Regions from separate parts of the Peribacillus sp. 05N428 genome, predicted to be linked through region 3. Evidence: predicted binding sites of a transcription regulator. Region 3 holds the regulator's gene; each other region holds the start of a gene.
The links. The regulator LexA, encoded in region 3, represses DNA repair genes until DNA is damaged. The targets are predictions, from matches to a motif close to CGAACATATGTTCG.

Region 1: uvrB (excinuclease ABC subunit UvrB) is a predicted target of LexA. The motif match lies at 2,372-2,385, and genes of this name have one in related genera.
Region 2: AC1DIV_RS03140 (DNA endonuclease) is a predicted target of LexA. The motif match lies at 2,583-2,596, and genes of this name have one in related genera.

What each region holds. Positions count from the first base shown of each region.
Region 1 covers NZ_JBFTMS010000002.1:328,890-337,035, reverse strand. The annotation lists gene uvrA (excinuclease ABC subunit UvrA) at 1-248, opposite strand, end outside; gene uvrB (excinuclease ABC subunit UvrB) at 255-2,240, opposite strand; gene AC1DIV_RS03255 (CsbA family protein) at 2,460-2,690, opposite strand; gene AC1DIV_RS03250 (catalase) at 2,878-4,455, opposite strand; gene AC1DIV_RS03245 (MMPL family transporter) at 4,751-6,940, shown strand; gene AC1DIV_RS03240 (YceI family protein) at 7,376-7,909, shown strand; gene AC1DIV_RS03235 (FecCD family ABC transporter permease) at 7,966-8,146, opposite strand, start outside.
Region 2 covers NZ_JBFTMS010000002.1:303,345-311,490, reverse strand. The annotation lists gene fliT (flagellar protein FliT) at 1-179, opposite strand, end outside; gene fliS (flagellar export chaperone FliS) at 179-580, opposite strand; gene AC1DIV_RS03150 (flagellar hook-associated protein 2) at 604-2,115, opposite strand; gene flaG (flagellar protein FlaG) at 2,130-2,492, opposite strand; gene AC1DIV_RS03140 (DNA endonuclease) at 2,668-3,510, shown strand; gene AC1DIV_RS03135 (flagellin N-terminal helical domain-containing protein) at 4,001-5,017, opposite strand; gene csrA (carbon storage regulator CsrA) at 5,156-5,389, opposite strand; gene fliW (flagellar assembly protein FliW) at 5,389-5,832, opposite strand; gene AC1DIV_RS03120 (DUF6470 family protein) at 5,841-6,419, opposite strand; gene flgL (flagellar hook-associated protein FlgL) at 6,464-7,342, opposite strand; gene flgK (flagellar hook-associated protein FlgK) at 7,358-8,146, opposite strand, start outside.
Region 3 covers NZ_JBFTMS010000014.1:61,177-69,322, reverse strand. The annotation lists gene AC1DIV_RS14855 (LexA family protein) at 1-512, opposite strand, end outside; gene AC1DIV_RS14850 (helix-turn-helix transcriptional regulator) at 647-871, shown strand; gene AC1DIV_RS14845 (esterase/lipase family protein) at 1,616-3,148, shown strand; gene lexA (transcriptional repressor LexA) at 3,713-4,336, opposite strand; gene yneA (cell division suppressor protein YneA) at 4,492-4,803, shown strand; gene AC1DIV_RS14830 (YneB family resolvase-like protein) at 4,823-5,479, shown strand; gene AC1DIV_RS14825 (DUF896 domain-containing protein) at 5,545-5,778, shown strand; gene tkt (transketolase) at 6,009-8,012, shown strand.

The sequences.
Region 1 (8,146 bases), on a different contig from region 3:
GGTGACAAACCTTCGATCGCATCGACATCCGGTTTATCCACTTGGCCTAAGAATTGACGAGCATAAGCGGACAGTGATTCTACATAACGTCTTTGCCCTTCTGCATAAATCGTATCAAAAGCCAAGGAAGACTTTCCAGATCCGGATAATCCGGTCAGCACAACAAGTTTGTCTCTCGGTATCGTGATATCAATATTCTTTAAATTGTTGGCCCTGGCGCCTTTTATCACAATTTTATCCATTGCCATGTTTCGTCACCCTTCCGCTTTTAACTCTAGTAATAAATCACGCAGCTCGGCAGCTCGCTCGAAGTCCAGTGCCTTTGCCGCTTCCTTCATTTCTTTTTCCATGCTTGCCATCACTTTTAAACGCTCTTTTTTAGGGAGCTTCGCAAGGCTTGGTGCAAGATCTTCCTTATACTCTTCGCCTTCTTCGGCTACATGCGTCGCCCTTATGGAGTCACGGATATCCTTTTGAATGGTTTGAGGCATTATTCCATGCTCTTCATTATACTTCTCCTGGATTTCACGGCGCCGCCTCGTTTCATTGATGGCAAGTTCCATCGAATTCGTGATGCGGTCTGCATACATGATGACATGGCCGTTGGCATTACGGGCTGCACGGCCCATCGTTTGAATAAGCGAACGTTCCGAGCGAAGGAACCCTTCCTTATCGGCATCCAGAATGGTCACTAACGACACTTCCGGAATATCCAGGCCTTCCCGTAAAAGGTTGATTCCAACGAGTACATCATATTTGCCCATTCGGAGTTCCCGGATGATCTCTATCCTTTCCAGGGTCTTCACTTCCGAATGAAGATATTGGACCTTGATGCCGATTTCCTTTAAATAATCAGTTAAATCTTCAGACATCTTTTTCGTCAAGGTCGTTATGAGCACACGCTCGTTCTTTTTGACGCGCTCCTGTATTTCACCGATCAGGTCATCTATCTGCCCTTCAATCGGCCGCACTTCTACCGTCGGATCCAGCAATCCGGTAGGACGGATGATTTGCTGAACCATTTCTGGCGTATGTTCGAGTTCATATGGACCCGGAGTTGCCGAAACGAATATGGATTGATGGACCTTTTTTTCAAATTCTTCAAATCTTAGCGGGCGGTTATCTTTCGCAGACGGCAGACGGAAGCCATGGTCGACGAGCACTTGCTTCCGCGCCTGATCTCCATTGAACATTCCGCGGATTTGCGAAAGGGTTACATGTGATTCATCCACGACCAATAGGAAATCCTCTGGAAAGTAATCCATTAAAGTGTATGGTGTCGCACCTGAGGGACGAAGGGTTAAATGGCGGGAATAGTTCTCGATCCCAGAACAAAAGCCCATTTCCCGCATCATTTCCAAATCATAGCGGGTCCGCTGCTCCAAGCGCTGTGCTTCAAGGAGCTTTTCATCTTCCCTTAATTCCTTCAGTCTCTCTTCCAGTTCCGTTTCGATATTTTGAATGGCTATCCGCATTTTCTCTTCGCGGGTTACGAAGTGGGAAGCCGGGAAAATGGCGATATGTTCCCGTTCACCGGTAATTTCACCGGTCAGGGCATCGACTTCACGGATACGGTCAATCTCATCCCCGAAAAACTCGACCCGTACACAATGTTCATCACGAGAGGCCGGGAAAATTTCGACGACGTCGCCGCGAACGCGGAAGGTTCCCCGTTGGAAAGCAATATCATTCCTCTCATATTGAATATCCACGAGTCTGTGCAGCAAGGCATTCCGGTCTATTTCCATGCCTGTTCGGAGGGAAACGACCATCTCCCGGTACTCTTCAGGAGAACCGAGTCCATATATGCACGAAACACTGGCAATGATGATGACATCTTTCCTTTCGAACAAAGATGATGTGGCCGAGTGACGCAGTTTATCGATTTCATCATTGATGCTTGCATCTTTTTCGATGAATGTATCCGTGGATGGAACATAAGCCTCTGGCTGGTAGTAATCATAATAGCTAACGAAGTATTCGACGGCATTATTAGGGAAGAACTCTTTGAACTCACTGTAAAGCTGCCCTGCCAACGTTTTATTGTGGGCAATGACAAGAGTCGGTTTATTGATCTTTTGGATCACATTGGAAACGGTGAACGTTTTACCTGTACCCGTTGCCCCCAATAGCGTCTGCATTTCCTTGCCTTCCTTAATCCCTTCGACCAGCATTTCAATTGCTGCCGGCTGATCTCCTTGAGGAGAGTATTTTGAGACTAACTCAAACTTATCCTTCACCAAGCATGGCCTCCTATTGAAATATTTTTATATGAAAACGGGACATGCCTATATCCCTTCTATTTATTCCGGTTTAATAAAGCATATATACACATTCTACCACAATAGCCTTAAAACAAACCAGCAATAAGCGAACATCCATTCGTTTTTTGTTTTAATGAACTTCATGATGTGTTGAGGGGAATGACAAGTTTGAGTACAAAAAAAGCACCTTTGATGTCAGGCGCTCTTGGATGTACGTTTCATCATTCTTTTTGACAACCAAAATCCCACTGTCAGGGATAAGGCATCGACGATGATCAATAAGTTTGTATGCGTATAACCTTTATATGCGGAAGCTGTAATCAAGGCAACAGTTAAAACAAGGCCTACGACATTGTTATAGGTGACTCTTGAAAATAGCATGACAAGTAGACAAGGAAGGAAAAGGGCAGAAAGAATTTTAATCATTTTTTCATCTCCTTTATAAGAGAAAAATAGAGTAGTTTCAGTTTAAATGATTATGAAGTTTTTTGCCAATCAATTTCCTGCTTGATTTTCAAGGCATCCTCGGAAGAGTATCACACATCCATTAATTATGCCCATAAAAAAAAGAGGCAAACCCCTTTATAAGGAAGTTTGCTTCTTTTCAGTTCAATCAATATGGATCCGCTTCATGTCCTTTTCTAACGGCGTCCTCAGGGTTATCCGTCCCACCCAGTGGTTTTGAAGATTCCGTATGTTCAGAGGCCGCGGCCAGTCCCTCTTTCAACCTGCGGCCATACTCTTCATCGGCCTCTTCGGCAAGTGCTATCATTTTTTCCTGAATGCGCTTGTCGGCAGGAGCCAATGCCGCCACTAAATTGGAAATTAAATCGTCTTTTTCCCAATCCTCGAATTCCCGGAACGTTTCCCCGGCCTGTTTCGTATTGTTTTGGCGATCGATTGTCTCACGGACAAGTTTCCCTTCCACCATAGGTGTATACTCTTTGCCCGTTTGATTGGCTTCCTTCAAGCCGCCGACAGTGGATGGTTCGTAGTTGATGTGGGGGCTTTGGCTGCCTCTGCCAACTTCATATTGCATCTGTCCGCCAGTCTGATTCGTGGCAGTTCGTTTCTTTGGAGCATTGATCGGCAGTTGCAAATAATTCGCGCCAACACGGTGACGCTGTGTATCGGAATAAGAGAATGTACGTCCCTGTAACATCTTGTCATCAGAAAAATCCAGTCCATCCACTAGGACACCGGTACCGAATGCAGCCTGTTCGACTTCAGTGAAATAGTCTTCAGGGTTTTTATTCAATACCATCGTACCGACATGCAGCCATGGGAACTCATCTTTCGGCCAGATCTTCGTATCATCCAGCGGATCGAAATCCAACTCAGGATGATCATCATCACTCATGATCTGTACGTTGAGATCCCATTCAGGATAGTCCCCGCGTTCAATCGCTTCATATAGATCCTGTGTGGCATGATTGAAATTCGTAGCTTGAATTTCATTGGCCTCTTGCTGCGTCAGGTTCTTGATTCCTTGTTTCGGTTCCCAATGATACTTAACGAGCACTGCTTTCCCTTCCTCATTCACCCATTTATAAGTATTGACCCCTGATCCTTGCATCATGCGGTAGTTAGCTGGGATGCCCCATGGGGAAAACACAAAGGTAACCATATGGAATGTTTCAGGCGAACTCGAGCAAAAATCGAAAATCCTCCTGCCGTCCTGAATATTCGTGACCGGATCCGGTTTGAAGGCATGAATCAAATCCGGGAATTTCATGGCATCACGGATAAAGAAAATTTTCAGGTTATTGCCTACAAGATCCCAGTTTCCATCTTCCGTATAAAATTTAACGGCAAATCCCCTTGGGTCACGTAACGTTTCCGGGGACGTCCCTCCATGAATAACAGATGAAAATCTCACGAATACTGGGGTTTTTTTACCTTCTTCCTGAAAAACCTTCGCTCTCGTATATTTTGAAATCGGCTCGTCCCCCGCTTTACCGGTCGGAACGAAATAACCATGCGCACCTGCACCGCGGGCATGTACAACCCGTTCAGGGATGCGCTCCCTATCGAAGTGGCTGATCTTTTCCAAAAAATCATAGTTCTCAAGTGTACTAGGACCTCTGTTCCCTACAGTTCTCAGACTCTGGTTATTCGTTACCGGGTGTCCTTGCCTGTTCGTTAATGTTTCATTCGTTTCATCATTTGTTTTTTTGGATTTATCAGACAAAAAAAATCCCTCCTTTGTTAATAAAAGCCACAATACTACTATACTTTCCCCCATTCCCTATATTTAACTCTTCAATTTTCAAAATTTAATTGAAATTAAGTAAATAAGTACTTTTCCCCTATATCTCGATGAGCCTATTTTCATGCCATTAACGACTTGAAGCATTTAGCAGATGGAGTGAGCATACCCATTTTTGTATAAGTCAACATCACACAACTATAATGAAATGAGGATAAAAAATTTTAAAAGAGGGGTGCCTTCATTGGACGAATCAATAATAGGAAGACTTGGCAGGATGATGACCGGAAAAACCAGTCGTTGGGTTGTCATTGCCGCATGGATAATTGCAGCAATCGCATTAACCTTTACATTGCCTGCCGTTAATGATCGAACAGCAAATAATGCCTCAGACTTGCCTGAAGACTCGCCTTCTGTCGTGGCTGATGAACTTATTAAAGGAGAGTTTCCAAATTCCTCTGGAATACCTGCCCTGCTTACATGGCATCGGGAAGGTGGACTGACAGAGGCCGACTTGGCTGAAATCCAGTATCTTTCCAAGGAACTGACAGATAATCCATTAACACAGCAATCTTTTTTACCGCCGCTACATGAAATTCCGTTGCCCGCTCTTCAAGGATCGGTTTCAGAAGATGGAACGACTTTGGTACAGCCGCTTTTCTTTAAAGAAAAGACCGAGACTGCAATTCTTGAAAAAAATATTGAAAGCATTAATGAAGCAGTAACGGAACGCATTGGAACTGACCCATTCAAGGTCCCGACGGATTCAGATGAATTATCCCTTCGAGTGACAGGCCCTGTAGGGATATCAGTCGATGCAACGGGTTTATTTTCAGGTGCTGATTTCAAATTGCTTTTAGCGACAGTAATACTTGTGCTTGTCGTATTATTACTCATTTACCGCTCTCCGCTTTTAGCCATAATTCCTTTAATCGGAGTAGGCTTCGCCTATATTGTCACAAGCCCGATCCTTGGCTTCATGGCAGATCATGGTTGGATTACAGTCGATTCACAGGCCATTTCAATCATGACCGTATTATTATTCGGTGCCGGAACGGATTATTGTCTATTTTTAATTTCTCACTATAGAAGTGAATTAAGGAATCATGAAAGCAAACGGAAAGCCATGATCGCCGCATTTAAAGATTCATCAGGCGCCATTGCGATGAGCGGGCTAACGATCGTCATCTCCCTGCTAACATTGCTTGTAGCCAAATACGGAGCCTACCACCGTTTCGCTGTACCATTCAGCTTGTCGATTTTAATCATGATGCTGGCAGCTTTAACACTTGTACCGGCATTGCTTTCTGTATTCGGAAGGGCTTCCTTCTTCCCAATCGTCCCGCGTACACCTGAAATGGAAGAAGCACGGGCCAAGAAAAAGGGAAAAGCCGTCAAAAAGCATAAAGAAGGCCGCATCGGTAACTGGATTGGTCATATCGTCACAACCAAGCCATGGACGGTCATTCTTACATGCCTGATCATCTTCAGTGTTTTAGCTGGATATTCTTCACAAATAAAATATTCATATGATATTCTCTCTTCCTTCCCTGAAGATATGAACTCCCGTGAAGGCTATTCTGTCATTTCCGACTCGTACTCACCGGGCGAACTGGCACCGGCGACAGTGGTTGTCGATACGGATGGTGAAGAAATTGATTTAGCACCGGCATTAAAAGGGATGGATATTGTTGAAACTGTTGCCGATCCAGTCACAAGTAAATCGAATAAAGATCTGCAATCCTATGAGGTCACATTCAACATCAACCCATATGATATCGAGGCCATAGATTCCATTCCGGAAATCCGCACAATGGCGGAGAAAGAATTGAAGGCCGCCAATATATCTTCCGTTGATGAAAAGGTTTGGGTTGGCGGGCAGACAGCGACTCAATTCGATAAAAGGGATACCGTCAAATCCGATGAATTCATGATCATCCCGATCATCATCGTCCTGATTTCCTTGCTCCTTTTAGCCTACTTGCGATCTGTGACAGCCATGGTGTATTTAATGGGGACAGTCATTCTCTCATTCTTTGCAGCTATGGGGTTAGGTTGGATTATCCTGCACTATTTCATGGGTGTCGATGCGATAGAGGGGACAATTCCACTTTATTCATTCGTATTCCTTGTCGCACTTGGAGAAGATTATAACATTTTCATGGTTTCAAGCATTTGGCGTAAGAAAGAAACGATGCCAATCAAGCAGGCCATCAGAAAGGGCGTTGCCGAAACTAGCGGTGTCATCACCTCCGCCGGAATAATCTTGGCAGCCACTTTTTCCGTTCTAGCCACACTTCCGATTCAAGTATTGGTCCAATTCGGGCTCATTACCGCCCTTGGTGTGTTAATGGACACATTCATTGTGCGCCCGTTCCTTGTTCCTGCAATCACCTCCCTCCTTGGCCGCCGTGCTTTTTGGCCGGGGAAAGTGACCAATCAAGAAGAGAAAGAACAGGCCGATTAATAAAGATGTCCGCTTTACCCTTCTTCATTAAAAACCCTGTGCCCCATAAATGCATAGGGTTTGAGTTTGTAGACAAAAGGGTTTTTACCTAAAATTTCAAAACAAAGCCGATTGTAACGGAAGGTGCGAGACTCCTGAGGGAAAAGCACGCCGAGGAGGCTTCCGGACCACCCGCGGAAAGCGAGTGCCTGGAGTTGAAATCATCATTCGAGTTTTATAAACCTTCATAAAAATTGAGACAAACTTGATTTTCATCGAGTTTGTCTACAGTCTGAAGACCCTGTGCCCCATAAATGCACAGGGTTTTTCATCTTTTCAAAATTTAGGAAAACTTTCAGTTGACACTATTGCTTTCAGCTCTTATAATTACATTAAGTTAAGATATCTCAAATTAAAGATATATAAATTCAAGATTAATAATCAGGAGGAATAAATATGACAAATACAAAATGGATAGTCGACCCGACTCACAGCGCTATTGAATTTTCCGTAAAACATATGATGATCGCTAAAGTAAAAGGAAGTTTTAATAAGTTCGAGGCAAGCATTCTAGCAAACCCATCGGATTTAACGACTGCAGAAATCGATTTTACCGTTGATGTGGCGAGTATCGACACACGCAATGCAGACAGGGACAATCACTTGCGTTCCGCTGACTTCTTTGATGTAGAAAAAAACCCTACATTAACATTCAAATCAACAAAAATCGTGAAAACGGATGAAGATGAATACGATGTAACTGGAAATGTGACTCTTAACGGAGTCACACAAGAAGAAACTTTCAACATCACCTTTGAAGGCCAAGGGAAAGATCCATGGGGAAATGAAAAAGCAGGCTTCAGCGGAAAAGGGAAAGTCAAACGCAGTGATTACGGTCTAACATATAATGCGGCATTAGAAACAGGCGGCGTACTGATCGGCGATCAAATCACGCTTACCATCGAAATTGAAGCAGCTAAAGAAGCTTAAAGAAATAAAGAAGCAGCCATACCTAGGATGGCTGCTTTTTTTTGCATGTACCGGAATTACGAATTCCTCGTTTTATATAGTAAATAAATGAAGTATGGTGCCCCGATGCTCGCTGTGAAGACACCAGCCGGTATTTCCAAAGGTGAGAACAAGGTCCGTCCAATCAAATCCGCCACCATAACCAGGATGCCGCCAAGCAAAGCCGAGGTAGGCAGTAACACTCCAAAACTAGAACCA
Region 2 (8,146 bases), on a different contig from region 3:
CCACGTCCCAGCTGCTGCTCTTCAGCAGTAAAAGGAGGTTTGATTTGGGAAAGGAGTCCATCCCGCTGATCAATCAGCTTTGTAACCCTTTCTATTTTAACATCACGCTCTGTAATCGTGCGATCTTCCAGTACGGCAAGTAATTCAGCAGTCAAATCATGAAAGGCTCTAATCACCATTACACTTGACCGCTTTGGGTGAATTGTTTTTTCCGGTTGATCTGGATTACTTCCTTCCACGTATTCCGGAACTCCGTAACAAGTCCTTCCACTTCTTCCAAAGCAGAAACGTCATTTTTCAGATTCGCTTCGATCAGACGCCGGTTCATGAAATCATACAGACTCATCATATCTTTGGATACATCCGCATCCATATTCAGCGTCACCATCAATTCACGGATAATATTTTGCGCCTTGACGATGTTCGTATTCTTCACCTCGATATTTCCTGCTTCAATGGCTTTCCTCCCAAGCATGATGAACTTCAAACAGCCATTATAAAGCATTAATGTAAGCTCTCCCGGTGATGCTGTGTTGACTGAATTTTGCTGATACGATTGATAAGGATTATTTATTGCCATATTGAACTTCCTTTCCGACTACCTTAACTAAAATAAGAAGCTAACGATGCACTTTGGCTATTTGCCTTTTGAATCGCTTTTTCCATCGCCGTGAACTGGCCGTAATAGCGCGATTCCAATTTCGTTAGCTTTGCCTCAAATGTTGAAATCTTCTTATCCAGCCCATCAACCAATTTTCCGATTGTAAAATTGTTATTAACATATCCGGCCTTCCCGGCTTTTTCAGTAATCGCCTTCATGGATGATTCTATATCATCCCTTAACCGGCGTGCGAGTCCTTTGTCGCTCTTTTCCGCACCATTGGCCATGAACATATCATAGATCGCATTCGGATCCTCACTAATGGCTGCCCGGAGCTTGTCCTCATCAATCGTTAATTTACCGCCTTCCAAATAATTCTTGGTGGTGGTGATTCCCAAACTGCTGAGATTGTTTTTTCCAGTGATTCCATCCACCGAAGTGTATAGGGATGACCTCATTGTGGTCAGGAGACTTTTTAAGGTCGAATCGCTTTTTAACGTTCCGCTCTTCGCTTTTTCTGCCCATAGCTTCACTTCATCCTCTGTCATTGCCTTTTTTTGCTCAGAGGTAAGCGGGGTAAAGGAGCGATATTTCGCTTCACCCGTTTTATCTTGAACCTTTTTAATGACTTCATTGTATTTATTCACAAACTGAGTGATCGTGTCCAGGATAGCATCGACATCAGCTGTTGATGAGAATGTGACTGTATCCGTCGTTTTTTGCTTTACCGTTATTTCCGCTCCATTAATCTGAAACGTATTCGAAGGCCGGGAAATTTCCAGTCCATTATAAACAATGGACGCATTTTCCCCTTTTGAGCCGCCAGCCCCTTCATTGTTACTGCTCATTTTTAGCACATTGAAGAAATCTCCAGTACCCCCTAACTCAATTTCAGGCCGATCTTTTGCATCACCGGTATTTTTAGCAGTGATGGAAAATTTCTGGGACGTCTCATCTAAAAATAGAGTCACTCCCGAGTTAGCATTAATTTTATTTATGACACTTTCTAACGTATCGTCCGCATTAAGGGTAAGTGTATACGGTTTTTCCACTGTTGCTCCATCTTTTACTTCCGTATCAAAACCGCCATCCTTATTGATGGCCAGTATCGTAATATCTTTGGGAGTCGTGATACCCAATTCCGATAGTTTCTTTTTGGGGTCGGTAACAGCTGATTTTTCCGTACTTGTCATGGTTGCCGCCTTGGCAAGTCCATTCACTTTTATATTCCCGGAAAAATCACTGGTAGAATTCACATTTTTCACTGATACAGCATCTGGATTCGATACCGTCACCTTCTTTTTAATGAAGGAAGACTGCTTTCCAATACCATCACGAATGAGCGTATCCAATTCTGATAAAGCTGTATTCATCGAACGGTAATCATCCCGCTGCCACTCGGAATACTGCTTTTTCTGTGTCAGTTTATCCAACGGCACCCGTTCTGCCTGCATCATGCTCTTAACTAATTCATCAATGTCCATCCCGCTTGCTAAACCACTGATTCGTACCAAAATTGATCACCCGCTTATATTTTTTCATCCACCATTATGCCGACAAACTCCGTCATTGCCGCATAGAAATCCAATAACTTCTTCGGGGGAATTTCCCTGATCGTCTCATCCGTCACGTCATCCACTACCTTGACATAATACTCATTCAGCTTCTCATGATATTCAAAACGAACGGCCGTATGTGTTGGATTCAGGAAGGTGTTCAAACTATCCACCATTTCCCGCACCTTTTCTTGTGAAGGCTCAACAGTAGATTCCACTCTTTGTTCCGAATAGGCAAGTGTATTCATTTCACGCTGATAATAAGAACTGATTCCTTCCGAGATTGCTGTTCTAAGTTGTGAGGAAAGAATATTCGTGGACAAACTCTCCAGCATCTAAATAGCCCCCAATATGTTCTCTTTACTTTTTATATCGGTTCTGAAATGGAACTTTACAGTGTATTGCAAAGGATTTATCATATATAGAGAACAAACATTCGCTATTGGAGGGGATAACATTATAAAATGGGATTAAGAAGATAAGCTTACACTATTATATAAGGAGGCTTTCATGATTAATCTTACTGATATCCAGAAAAATATATTATATGCCAGCATTATAAGTGACGGTGAAATAACGAAAATTTATAAAAATAGCAGGAGAAAGAACAATAGCTATCGGGAACACTACGGCACATCTCAGGAAGCTTATCGAAAATGGAAAATTTCATTTTTTGATGGATTATTATATATCACTCCGGCAAGTCAATGTGTCCGTTCCGCTTCTTTAGAATTATTTACGGATTTATTCCCACACTTTTACAGTAATGATGGAACTAAACATCTCCCTTTCACATTACTGAAAAATTGCACTTTACCACATTTCCTAACTATTCTATACATGGATGATGGCTCTTTAAGCATCTCATATAGGGTAAATCATAATAAAAAAATTATTTACCTCACACCGCATATATACCTTTACCTTCAATGTTATCCTAAAGACGAATTAGAGAAACTAAAGGAACATATATTTACCACATATCATTCTTCCTTAAAGCTGAGTTCTCGTAAGGACGGATATGGATATATTCTAAAAACTACTTCTGTTAAAGAAACTTTTCGTTTCCTCGAACTAATCGAACCTGTAGCAAAAACTTGTTCTTCAATGTTATATAAAACCTCTTGGGAATTCCGAAATCAAAAAGAAATACTCAGATGGAAATCTAAGTATCCTGATTACACGATTCTTACCAGCAGTTCAGATCGCTCTAAACCCTATTCTCCAGATGAAATTAAATTACTAAGACAACTTAAAGAAAATGGTTATACCACAAATGAAATTGCAAAAATGCTAAAAAGAAGTTATTGGTCCGTTACTCACATATGGCAAGAAATTAAAAAACTAAACTAACGCTATCTTGTGTGATAGTATTTCGGAGCTAGATAATCATGTTTATCTAACCGAGTCCTTATATTTTTCTATACAAAAGAGACCCTAGTAAAACTAGAGTCTCTTTCAGGTAATCTAAAATTAACGAAGAAGTTGTAAAACGCCTTGTGGTTGTTGGTTCGCTTGCTTTGCGACTATGTCTTTCGAGCATAGAACAGACTATATCTTCACCCTTATCTTATTAGGGGCTGGGCACTTCGAATGGCTACCGCCACCCTACGGATTTCATTGCCATAGCTTTCGCCTTAGACTGTATATCCTAGTCGTTGAACCTTCTCCAGAGTTTCCTCAAAGGAGCTTGGCTGCTGATTATCCATTATGTCATCTCCATCATTTTCAGACCATCACGCTTACCGTTTCCAGTTACGTTGTGGTTGATGCAGCTTTAGGAAGTTCCAGCAATTCACCCAGTCATAATTTTATCCATTACTAGATAAAACGCCCTTCAAATTTACCTAAGGAGTTGTAAAACCCCTTGAGGTGCTGAATTTGCTTGAGCCAACATTGCTTGTGCTGCTTGAGAAAGAATTGAGTTCTTAGTTTGATCCATCATTGTTTTAGCCATATCGGTGTCACGAATCCGTGATTCAGCAGCCGTTAAGTTCTCTGAAGAAGTTCCTAAATTGTTGATTGTGTGCTCTAAACGGTTTTGGTGAGCACCTAGTTTAGAACGTTCTTGAGAAACTGTTTCAATCGCAGTATTAATTACTGTGATAGCTGAATCAGCTGAAGCTTGATCAGAGATGTTGATACCTTGTTTAACGCCAACAGCATCATCGTCAAGAGCAGTTGCTGATGCTAGAACTAATTTATCATCGGCATCGTAGTAACCTGCCGCTTTTGCAGCAACACCATTACCTGGGTCAGCGGGTACTGCATCAGCCCATGTAGCTTTTTCGTTTCCAGCACCATCTACAAGAACCTTGTCTCCTCCGTTTGTAGCAGCTTTCAAGTTATTCTCAACTTTTAAAGCAGTAGCGCTCATGTCATTGATAGAAATTTTGATATTTTGGTTTTCGTTAGCACCGATTTGGAAAGTTACGTTTGTAGCAGTTCCATCGATAAGGTTTTTAGTATTGAATTCAGTGTTTTCAGCAATACGAGATATTTCTTCTGAAAGTTGGTTTACTTCTTTTTGAAGTTCGCCACGGTCTGCATCAGTGTTAGTATCGTTTGCAGATTGAGTAGCTAGTTCACGCATACGTTGAAGAATATCGTGAGTTTCGTTTAAAGCACCCTCTGCAGTTTGAATCATTGAAATGCCATCTTGAGCATTACGAGAAGCTTGATCCAGACCGCGGATTTGTCCACGCATTTTTTCAGAGATTGCAAGACCAGCTGCGTCATCGCCTGCACGATTGATGCGCATACCTGATGCTAGTTTCTCCATTGATTTGGATTGTGCGTTTGTTGCTGCACCTAGTTGACGATGTGTGTTAAGTGCTGTGATATTGTGATTGATAATCATTTTTGTTTCCTCCTTGAGTCTTAAGTCCCCACGTCCATGTGGTTGTTTACGATGGGCAGTGAATAAGTCGGCCGCCTATTTCACTGCCCATCGTTGTATATTTAATATCGACCTGCTTGGAAACATATTTAGCGGATTTTACGATTTTTTCTTGAAATACTCATTTATGCCTTCCAGAAAATTAGTTTCTGTTTTGGAGGCTTTTCTATTTTCCTGCTGAATGGAAAGATAGATTTCCTTCCTATGGATATCGACGTTTTTCGGGGCATTGATACCGAGTTTGATCTGATCCCCTTCAATGGACAGGATTGTAATTTCGATATCATCGCCAATCATGATTGCTTCATTCGGTTTTCTGGTCAATACGAGCATCATTTCCCCTCCTGTTCGGCTGGAGGTTCAAAAAGTTTGTGCTTTGTACGGTATTCACTAGCATTCATGATGAATTGCTTTCCGACTTTTTTTGGGCCGTTTATGATAATTGGGGCCTGGAGATTAGCCGTCGTTTCATTGAAGGGGTCCTGGATCGTCAAGATGACGAAAGTGATGACTTCCAGTTCCGTTTCTATTTGTAAAGAAGATAACACCTCATCCGTAAGCTTCACTTCGTAATCATGAAACACTTCAAAAGGATCGGTCACAATGAAGGCAAGCTCTTTTGTTTCTATCGATTGCAGGACGAAAAAGGGTGTGTCATCCAAAGCTAGTAAGCAAAACTTTTTTTCTTCTAAAAATCCTGGTATCCCGCTTTCAAATACATAAATCTCTTTCTCTGCCAATTCGAGTTCGCCATGAAATTTTGTTTGTAGGATCATCTATGTTTTCACTTTCCTTTCTCATCCGCATATAAATTGATGAAATCAATATCCAGCGCATTTTTTTGTAGAATTTCGACATTCACACTGCCTGGTGTATATGTATGGTTCACCCTATTGATTTGAGCATCAATGATCGGTTTTTGGGCGGTTGCTTCAATTTTCACTTCCGCTGGCTGGTAGCCAAGCTTCACGCTGAATGGAGAGGGAATCCAGCCGAGATTGAACTGCTTCTCAGGTCCTTTGCTGTTTTGCCTGGCCTGTTCAGCGAGTGCATTACCGCCTTTTTCAATATGCCTCAGCTCCGTCCCCTGCTGGGCACGTCTTGCCATACCCGCCAGCCAATCTTGATATCCCTGCTGCGCAAATTCATCGACTCTTCTTGAGAGGCTTTTCAAATCCATGTCTTCCCTTGCTTGTGACTGATCGATCGTCAGCTTGCCTGGGGTCGTTTGAATCTCCAGGATCGCTTGCGGCTGTTGAATGGATTGGACAGCCGCCTTCTGTTCGATTTGCTGTACAGGTTGCTCTATATTCAATCCAATCTTCATTGGGGCGGATTGCAATCTAATTTGCGGAATCTGCATCATCAACACTCCTTATAGAAAAAAGCTATCCATTTAAGAATAGCTTAGCGAAGAAAATCCAATAAACTCGGCTGCATGATTTTTGCACCGATACTTAATGCTGCACTATGGACACTTTCCTGGGTCGTCAAATCCATGATCGCCTTTTCGATATCGACATCCTCATTTTTCGAAAGGATTTCAGTGGCAAATACCTCCTGCTGCTTGAGACGGTCCGTCATCAGCTCAATCCGATTTTGCCTTGCGCCAACCTGTGCCTGCATGCCCAAGAAGGTATTTATCGTTGCGTCAAGTCCTTCCAGCGTGCCAGTCACGTCGCCTCCGTTTTCCAGTGCCTCGATTGTCTGGTCGATGCTTCCGCCGGCAGCTAGTGCATCACCAAAAATCTTGGAACCGTCCGTATTGATTTTAAGGGAAATCCCGGAAAACACTTCAAGGTTTATGTCCCCTGTGCCATACACCGTATTTCCATTGCCATCTTTAACGGACGATGGTCTCACATTCGTATCCTGGCCGTTGAAAATATACTTCCCGCCAATCTGTGTGTCGCCAAGAGTTATGAGATGTTCTTTTAATTGTTTAATTTCTTCAGTAATGGTTTTCAGTTGTTCCCCTTCATAAGTGCCATTGCTGCCTTGAACGGTTAATTCACGAATCCGCTGCATGGCGGAAACACTTTCAGTAATGGCATCATCCGTGCTGTCGATCCAATTGGTCGCTTCGGCAATGTTACTTTGATACTGCCCTATTTGATTGAGGTTTGTCCGGTACCCCATTCCCATCATGGCCGCAACAGGGTTATCGGATGGCTTGGAGAACTTCTTTTGAGAAGAGACCTGTTCTTGCAGCTTGGACATCTTTTCGTAACTGCTGCTTAAATTGCTCAGCATATTATTGGTTAGCATCGATTGCGTTACCCGCATATTCGTCCCCTCCTATCATCGGCCTGCTGTACCCATTCCGTTTATGATTTTGTCCAGCATTTCATCCATCATCGTCATCATCCTTGCAGATGCGTTGTATGCCTGCTGGAATTTGATCATGTCCGTCATTTCTTCATCAAGGGATACGGAACTGACGGAATCCCTATTTTGGTTAACCGATGCAGCAAGGACGACAGAGTTGGAAAGGTTCTTTTGGGCGCTTTGGGAATCCACACCAAGCTTTCCGATGATACCGGAATAATAGGTGTCGAAGCTTCCCGTCAATTCGTCAGAGTTTTGGTCTTTGGTCGAGTATTCACTGAACGCCTTCTTTTTCAGGTCAGCCAGGAGTTTGGCATTTTCATTATCCCCGGATGCCCCTCCGCTTTTTCCGCCTGCGGCAATTTTTGTGGGATCCTTAACGATTTCACCATTCACCTTGATGCTTTGGGCGGCACTCTTACCAGGTTCAAGTTCAAAGAAGTTCAAAGTTGAAGTGTTGCCATCACCTAAGGCATACCCTTGTTTATGGATGGCATTGAACTCATTCACGAAAGCGGCCGTCATATTATCAAGCTTTTTCAGCATATTAGGATAAGCGCCGCCGGTCGTGCCATCAGCCTTCTTATAGCCGAAGCTTTTGATCAAACCGGACAGTTCCCCCGAGAAATTGTAATCGGTCAATGTTTTCGAACCAAACTTCAATCCGTCCACCATGCCTGTCGTTTTATCATGGCTAACTTCAACTTTCGAAGTTCCCACCATCCCGGTTTGGTTAACACTGACCAGATTGATGGGCGGCAC
Region 3 (8,146 bases):
TTGATTCTCACTTTTTTGACCGTAGCATCGTGTCCATTTATCAAGACCACTCCAATTTTCCCGTTATCAAGGTAGGTTGTTTTTTCAACGAGAATCAATGATCCGTCTCTGAATTCTTTATTCATGCTATTGCCATTCACTCTAAGGAAAAAATATTCTTTATCCGATTTAAGCATCGAATTTAATGTCGGCATATAGGCTTCTATATATTCGTTGGTGAAATTAGGCTCTCCAGCAGGGATATTTCCGTAGACACCAATTAATCTTACATTCTTTTCATTTAGGAATTCCATTCCAGGATTATTTCTAACGATAGGCGCTCCTTCAATGAGGTGGGATAGCGGTATTTCAAAACAAGTGGACATCATGCTCAATTTATCCATTAAAGGTTTATTCCGTCCGGATTCCCAAGCTGATACTGCCGTAGGAGCTACTTTTAATACATTTGCCAAATCTTCTTGTGTCATTTTTCTTTCTTTTCTTAACATTTTAATCCGTTCACCAATGTGCATATTTCTTCACCTCTTACTTGAATATACACTATGAGTGAAAGTGAGTAAACGTAAAGTGCGTGAATTTTGCGAAAAATTGTTGGTAACTATACTTCAAGTGTGATATTATTTTTTTAGATAGGTGGTGACAAGATATGACAAGCGTTAAGTTCACACTTAAACAAGCCAGGAAGTATAAAGGATTAACTCAAGATGAAATGGCTAAAGTGCTGAAGATGGCCAAGAGGACTTACATTGACTATGAGCAATATAAGATTCCTTTGCGAATCGATAAGGCTTATTTATTTGCTGAATGTGTAGGGTTCTCGATTGACGATATCATTTTTTTTGACCCTGACCTACACTTCAAATGTAGTTGAAAGTTCAATTGTACCAAGCATTTCCTCAACAGATTGGCCATTTGAATCCATAAAATCCTGACTTCCATAGGACAAGATTCAAGTAACGATGGAAAGAAGGGGAACAAAGAGGAAAGGGAAATTAATTCTTTTGAAGTTGCATAGGAGCTGCTGACATTAGAACATTTGTAAAATACCTGTATGTAGTAAAAGGTGTACAAATCCAAACTTCTTGTGAAAATATACGATTGATACAGTGATTCCAAAAATGTCAGCCAATTGCTGTGAAAGAAAATTATTTACTTAATGTATAGGGCGGACTTCTAAACACCATGAATAGGAGCAAATGGACAATGGCAAATTCGAAGGAAAAGTTAATCTGGATGAACAAGCCCTTATCCTTTGCAGGATAAGGGCTTGTACTCTATTTTCGTGAATTGGCAGCATGTTTTCCTCTCAAAGCACGTCTTCATAAAATGAAAAAGACCCCATACCTAAATGAATGGAAGGCAAATCTTCATACTTTTTCTCCATTATCAATAAAACTTCTTCTAGTTTTTTTCTCCCATCTTTATGAAGATAGCAGGTAATGGTATGCAAAAGTACAATTATATATTAATGAAGGCTAAAGAAGGCTATGGAAGGAGGGCATTGATAATTGGATGAGTTCAAAAAAATTCCAGATGATATTGGAGGAGATAACCCTTGAAAAGGAATGTAATCAATTATGTCGTTTTTCTTGTCCTCATTCTAACTCTATTAATTATGGCAAAGCCAGACATTTCCTCAGCAGGAAAATTGAAACCGCCCTCCGAAACTTTCAGTCCAGGGGATTGGTTTCTTGGAGGTATTCCTCCCAATCTTGATACAAACAAACCACCAATCGTGTTTGTACAAGGGAAAAACGGCAGTTCAACCAGCTGGTATGGTGAAACGGAATATCATGGCGTCAATGATATGTATACCAAAGCGTATGAAGCAGGCTACCAAACGGTTTTTGTTCAGCTTCATGATTCAGCTGGAAATGGATCAGTGAGCCAATATGCCAATGGAAGGCTATTAGCTCAAATGCTTTCAGAAATCAGTAACCATTTCGGGGGCGAAAAAGTAAATATTATAGCTCACAGCAAAGGGGGCCCAGACACCCAAGCGGCTCTAGTCCACTATGGAGCACACCAATATGTTGGAAGGGTGATCACTTTAGCTTCCCCACATCATGGTTCTCACCTAGCTGATTTGGCTTATAGCTGGTATGCGGGCTGGCTTGGTTCCTTATTAGGTCAAAAAGATGAGGGAACTTATTCTTTACAAGTTGGTAAAATGGCTGAATTTCGTTCTGTCACGGATAACCATGTTAACTCTCGTAAAAACTTGTATTTCACTGTGGCAGGTATGAACAGAGGCCCGGTACTATCAGCCTTATCAATGGGGGGACAATATTTATCATCATATGGGGAAAATGATGGACTGGTGAATGTATGGAGTACAAAAATACCCTATGCAACACATTTATTTACGGATCCCAACTTTGATCACGACAATATTCGAGTTGGCTCAGCTGTATTTTCAAGAATTGAACCCTATTTAAAAAGCACATCCACCACTGGGATTCCTGCATATCATGTCAATTATAAAGAACGAGTTGAAGATGATGTCATTACAACCGCACTCGCTCAAACCGTTCTGGGTGATGTCCTGAAACAAAATGTCTGGGTCGAACAAAGCTTCCATGTAAATGAAGCGGCCCCAGGTAATATAAGCATATATACAGCCTCAAATGATGTCGAGGTTGAATTGATTTCTCCATCCAATAAAAAGTATTCACCTTCCTTAAAGGTCCATTCAGCCAAAAATGAAACTTCCTTTTTTAATGGTGCAACCATCCAATCATTCTACAGAAATAACCTTGAAATTGGTGACTGGAAAGTACGAATGAAGACTAAATCGCCAAAAGACGCCTTCCTGTTCACAGCCCAATTTAACGAAAAGAATCCCATTACATTAAGTATGGCCGGTAAAGTTAAGCAAAAAGATGCAAAATTTTTAATAAAGAATCCAATGAATGATAAAAAAAGACCAATCAGTACAACATTTTTGGTTCATCTGATAGATGAAACCGGTAATGAAATTAGTGAAAAAAACTCAATTAAGGCAATGGATACTGAAAATTTTACTGGCACCCTTCCAGAAGTACCTAAGTCAGGTGTTTATAATGTAACAATAGATGTTAAGGAAAAAAATGTGGATGGTACCGAAAGAACCCGGACGCTGATTCGTTCGGTCTATATTGAGAAATAGCGAAATGCCTTCTCTTAGTTGAGGAGGCATTTTTTTGATGAAATATGAGGTAGGTGCGAAATGGTACGGGTAACTAGGGAGATGGTAATTCCGCCAATGTAAACAGCCGTACTCCTATATAAAAGTATTAATTCAACGGGTGTTAGGTGGATATATTTAGGAGTGAGTTCCCTGGAAATAAAGATTTATGCTTGGTAATGAAAGATCTAATGAGCAAGGAAACATTCATTAAGCAAATTGCTCCTTATGGCCAGAAAATTAAACAGGACATATTGGTGGAATGACTTGGTCGATCTAACCTTATTAAAGTGAACCAAAGGTTAAAAGTGAAATTAATTGTAAAGGGGGGATTTTAAACCCTCTTTTTTTTATTTCAATGAGCTTTCTTCCAAAGTACATATTACCAGAAAGGCGATGGTCTAACTTTCATCCGTTATAAAGGATGTTTAATTTCCCATGAAACTAGATTCTATTAAAAAATATTTCAATATCTACTCTTCCAAATGCATATTGAGAGAATTCTGGACATAAATTAAACAAACAAAAAAAGCGCGGGAAGCGCTTTTAGTGTATTTGTCTATATAAGCCTATTACTTTTCCAAGTATCGAAACATCTCGTAAAATAATTGGTTCCATATTTGAGTTCTCAGGCTGAAGCCTTATGTAATCCGGTTCCTTAAAGAATCGTTTTACAGTGGCTTCATCATCTTCCGTCATCGCCACGACGATATCTCCATTATTGGCACTGCTTTGTTGTTTCACGATGACATAATCTCCATCATGAATTCCTGCTTCAATCATACTTTCACCCATGATTTCCAGCATGAATACATGGTCATCATGTGGAACCATGCTTTCGGGAAGCGGAAAGTATTCTTCAATGTTCTCAATAGCTGTTATCGGCATGCCCGCTGTTACTTTTCCAAGTAACGGCACGTTCACGACATTGGCTTTGGGAATATTGTTCGCTTCCTCCAAATTCATTATTTCAATGGCCCTTGGCTTGGTTGGGTCACGTCTAATAAGGCCTTTACTTTCCAGGCGGGATAAATGTCCGTGTACTGTTGAACTTGATGCAAGTCCCACTGCTTCGCCAATCTCCCGTACGGAAGGCGGATACCCTTTTTGGCGAACCTCTTCTTTAATGAAATCAAGAATATCTTGCTGCCGTTTTGATAGTTTTGTCATTTGTGCACCTCTTCCCCAATGTTCTTTGCTACATTATAGCATGGCCCCCATCTCTATACAAACATAAGTTCGAATTTTGTTGTTGACTGAAACAAACGTTCGTATTATAATTTGATCATAACATACGAACGAACATTCGCTTTGGAGGGATTATTATGAAAAAATTATACAAAAATTATATTTATACGATTCTATTAGCGGGATCAGTATTCATCTTTTCAATTTTATTCTCTTGTACATTGAACAATGATCAAAAAAAGGATTTCCTTTCTATAGAAGTAAGCGAAGGTGACACCCTATGGGGAATTGCCGAAGAATATGAAGAAACAAATTTGACAAAAAAAGAATTCATTGGTTGGATAGAAGAGAATAATGGAGTCAGTGCGGATTCGATAAAACCTGGACAAATCATTGTCATACCGGTTAAAGGGGAAGAACTTGTCCAGAATTTGGCCAGTGAGCAGTAAGTAGTAAAGGTAGGGTATTATGAAGGCGGTAATCTATTGTAGGGTCAGCACCGAAAAAGAGTCACAGGAAACATCATTGGCAAGGCAGGAAGATGAATTAGTCAAATTGGCTGAAAAGATGGATGTGGAAGTTGTCTCCATTATAAAAGAACAGGCAAGTGGTTATGAGTTGAATCGGGATGGCATTTTTGACATGCTCGAACTATTTAAAACCAAAGAAGCTGAAGTCCTTTTAATCCAGGACGAAACAAGACTGGGAAGAGGGAATGCCAAAATAGCCCTTTTCCATGTCATCCTTAAAGAAGATGTGAAAATTTATACGCTCTCACACGATGGGGAGCTGGAGTTATCGGATTCGGATGCCATGGTCATCCAGATAGTGGGCATTGTAGAAGAATATCAAAGGAAACTACATAATCTTAAAATAAAGCGCGGAATGATGAGAGCCGTTGAAAAAGGGTACCGTCCTCAAAAAAATCTTCACAACCAAAGGAATTCCACTGGAAGGGACCGTATGGAGATTCCTATTGAAGAAATTATTAAACTGCGTGCCAATGGGTTGACATTCTCAGAAATCGCAGCCACATTAAGGGGCTTTGGATACAATGTATCTAAGGCTACTGTGAACAGGCGTTTTCTCGAACATCAAATGAATACAAAGGAAAGTAAATCATAGAACTTGTAATTTCGCTTTTTTTTTAATACCATGACAATATCCGCAGATTATGAAGGAGCGAAATTATGTTATCAAAAGAAAAAATAGCCCGTATAAATGTACTTTCTAAAAAGGCAAAGGCTGAAGGCTTGACGGAAGTTGAAGCGAAAGAGCAAACCCAATTGAGAAGTGAATATTTGGAAACATTCAGAAAATCCATGTCCGACACGTTGGAGCATGTGAAAGTCGTGGATCCAGAGGGTAATGACGTCACTCCTCAAAAGATAAAAAATATAAAAGAAAAACGAAATTTACATTAATGCTTGGATTCCTCTGATGGAACATTCCATTTGAGGATTCTTTGGCATTTTGGAGTAAAAAGAGAGTGCATTCATGTATGTATTCTCCTATTTAGTTTAATCTAAATAGGGGCTTCTCTTATTTCTAGAAAATTTTAATATTGAGGCAGTAAATAGTGATTTTAGTTGTGATATTATGCTTGTCACTATAATATAAAGAGGTACATTACAGGAAGGGATGTTTTTACAATATGTTAGATAAATTAGATGCACTTTCTATCAATACGATTCGTACATTATCAATTGATGCAATTGAAAAGGCTAATTCCGGCCATCCAGGTATGCCAATGGGGGCAGCGCCAATGGCGTATAAACTATGGACCGAATATATGAACCATAACCCGAAAAATCCAGATTGGTTTAATAGAGATCGCTTTGTTCTTTCAGCTGGACATGGTTCTATGCTGTTATACAGCCTTCTTCATTTATCGGGCTATGGCTTATCTATCGATGATTTGAAAAGCTTCCGTCAATGGGGCAGTAAAACTCCAGGACATCCTGAATTCGGACATACGGCTGGTGTAGATGCAACTACCGGGCCGCTTGGACAAGGTATTGCAATGGCAGTCGGAATGGCAATGGCTGAACGTCACTTGGCTGAAAGCTATAACCGCGATTCTTATAATGTGGTCGATCATTATACATATAGCATTTGTGGAGATGGAGATTTAATGGAAGGTGTTTCTGCAGAAGCCGCTTCATTAGCTGGACATCTACAACTGGGAAGACTTGTTGTTTTATATGATTCTAATGATATTTCCCTTGACGGCGACTTAAGTCAATCATTTAGTGAAAGCGTAGCAGACCGGTTCAAATCTTATGGATGGCAATATATCCGCGTTGAGGATGGCAATGATCTTCAGGAAATTGCTAAAGCGATTGAAGAAGCGAAAACCGACGATGCACGCCCAACATTAATCGAAGTGAAAACGGTTATTGGTTACGGTTCACCAAACCGTTCAGGTAAATCTGCCGTTCACGGCGCTCCGCTTGGTGCAGATGAGCTTAAATTGACAAAAGAAGCATATAAATGGACATTCGAAGAGGACTTCCATGTACCTGAAGAAGTGTATTCACATTTCAATGAAGCTGTTGTTGATGCAGGTGCTCAAAAAGAAGAAGCTTGGAATGAATTGTTCAAAAATTACAAAGAAGCACATCCTGAGTTAGCACAGCAATTGGAGCTTGCCATCAAAGGTGAACTGCCTGCTGATTGGGATCAGGAAATTCCAGTCTATGAAGAAGGTAAAACATTAGCTTCCCGTGCTTCAAGTGGGGAAGTACTGAATGCGATCGCCAAAAAGGTCCCTAGCTTCATTGGGGGTTCTGCGGATTTAGCCGGATCTAATAATACTGCCATCAAAGGTGAGACAGATCTATTACCTGGTAATTACAGCGGCCGTAATATATGGTTCGGTGTACGTGAATTCGCTATGGGTGCGGCTTTAAATGGAATGGCACTTCATGGTGGCTTAAAAGTATACGGAGGAACATTCTTCGTATTCTCTGATTATCTACGTCCTGCCATAAGAATGGCAGCACTAATGGGACTGCCTGTAAACTATGTATTCACTCATGACAGCATTGCTGTAGGGGAAGACGGACCGACTCATGAGCCAATCGAACAATTAGCATCATTGCGCGCTATGCCTAACCTAGGGGTAATCCGTCCAGCTGATGGCAATGAAACGGCAGCAGCCTGGAAAGTGGCTATGGAGTCTACAAATAAACCAACTGCTCTTGTTCTGACTCGTCAAGGATTGCCAACAATAAAGGGCACTTCCGAAACTGCGTATGAAGGTGTTTCAAAAGGTGCTTACATCATCTCTGCTTCTAAGAAAGAAGTAGCCGATGCATTACTTCTTGCGACTGGTTCCGAAGTGAACTTGGCTGTGGAAGCACAGAATGCTTTAGCGAACGAAGGAATTGATGTTGCGGTAATCAGCATGCCATCATGGGATCGATTTGAAACTCAATCAAAAGAATATAAACAAAGCGTAATCAATCCGGCAGTGAAAAAACGTTTAGCTATCGAAGTGGCTTCACCGTTTGGCTGGGATCGTTATGCAGGTGATGAGGGTGAAATATTGGCCATCAATCATTTTGGAGCTTCTGCACCAGGCGGTAAAATCATGGAGGAATTCGGTTTCACTGTAGAAAATGTAGTTGCCCGTGTGAAAGAAATGCTTAAATAACAGTAATGCGGAACTGACACCAACTAGATTGGTGTCAGTTTTTTTATCAAAAAATCCTATTATACATATTGAATGTGCTTCTATACTAAAGGAAATCTTCCATTCGACAAAAAAAGAAGAAAATTTCTCCAGCA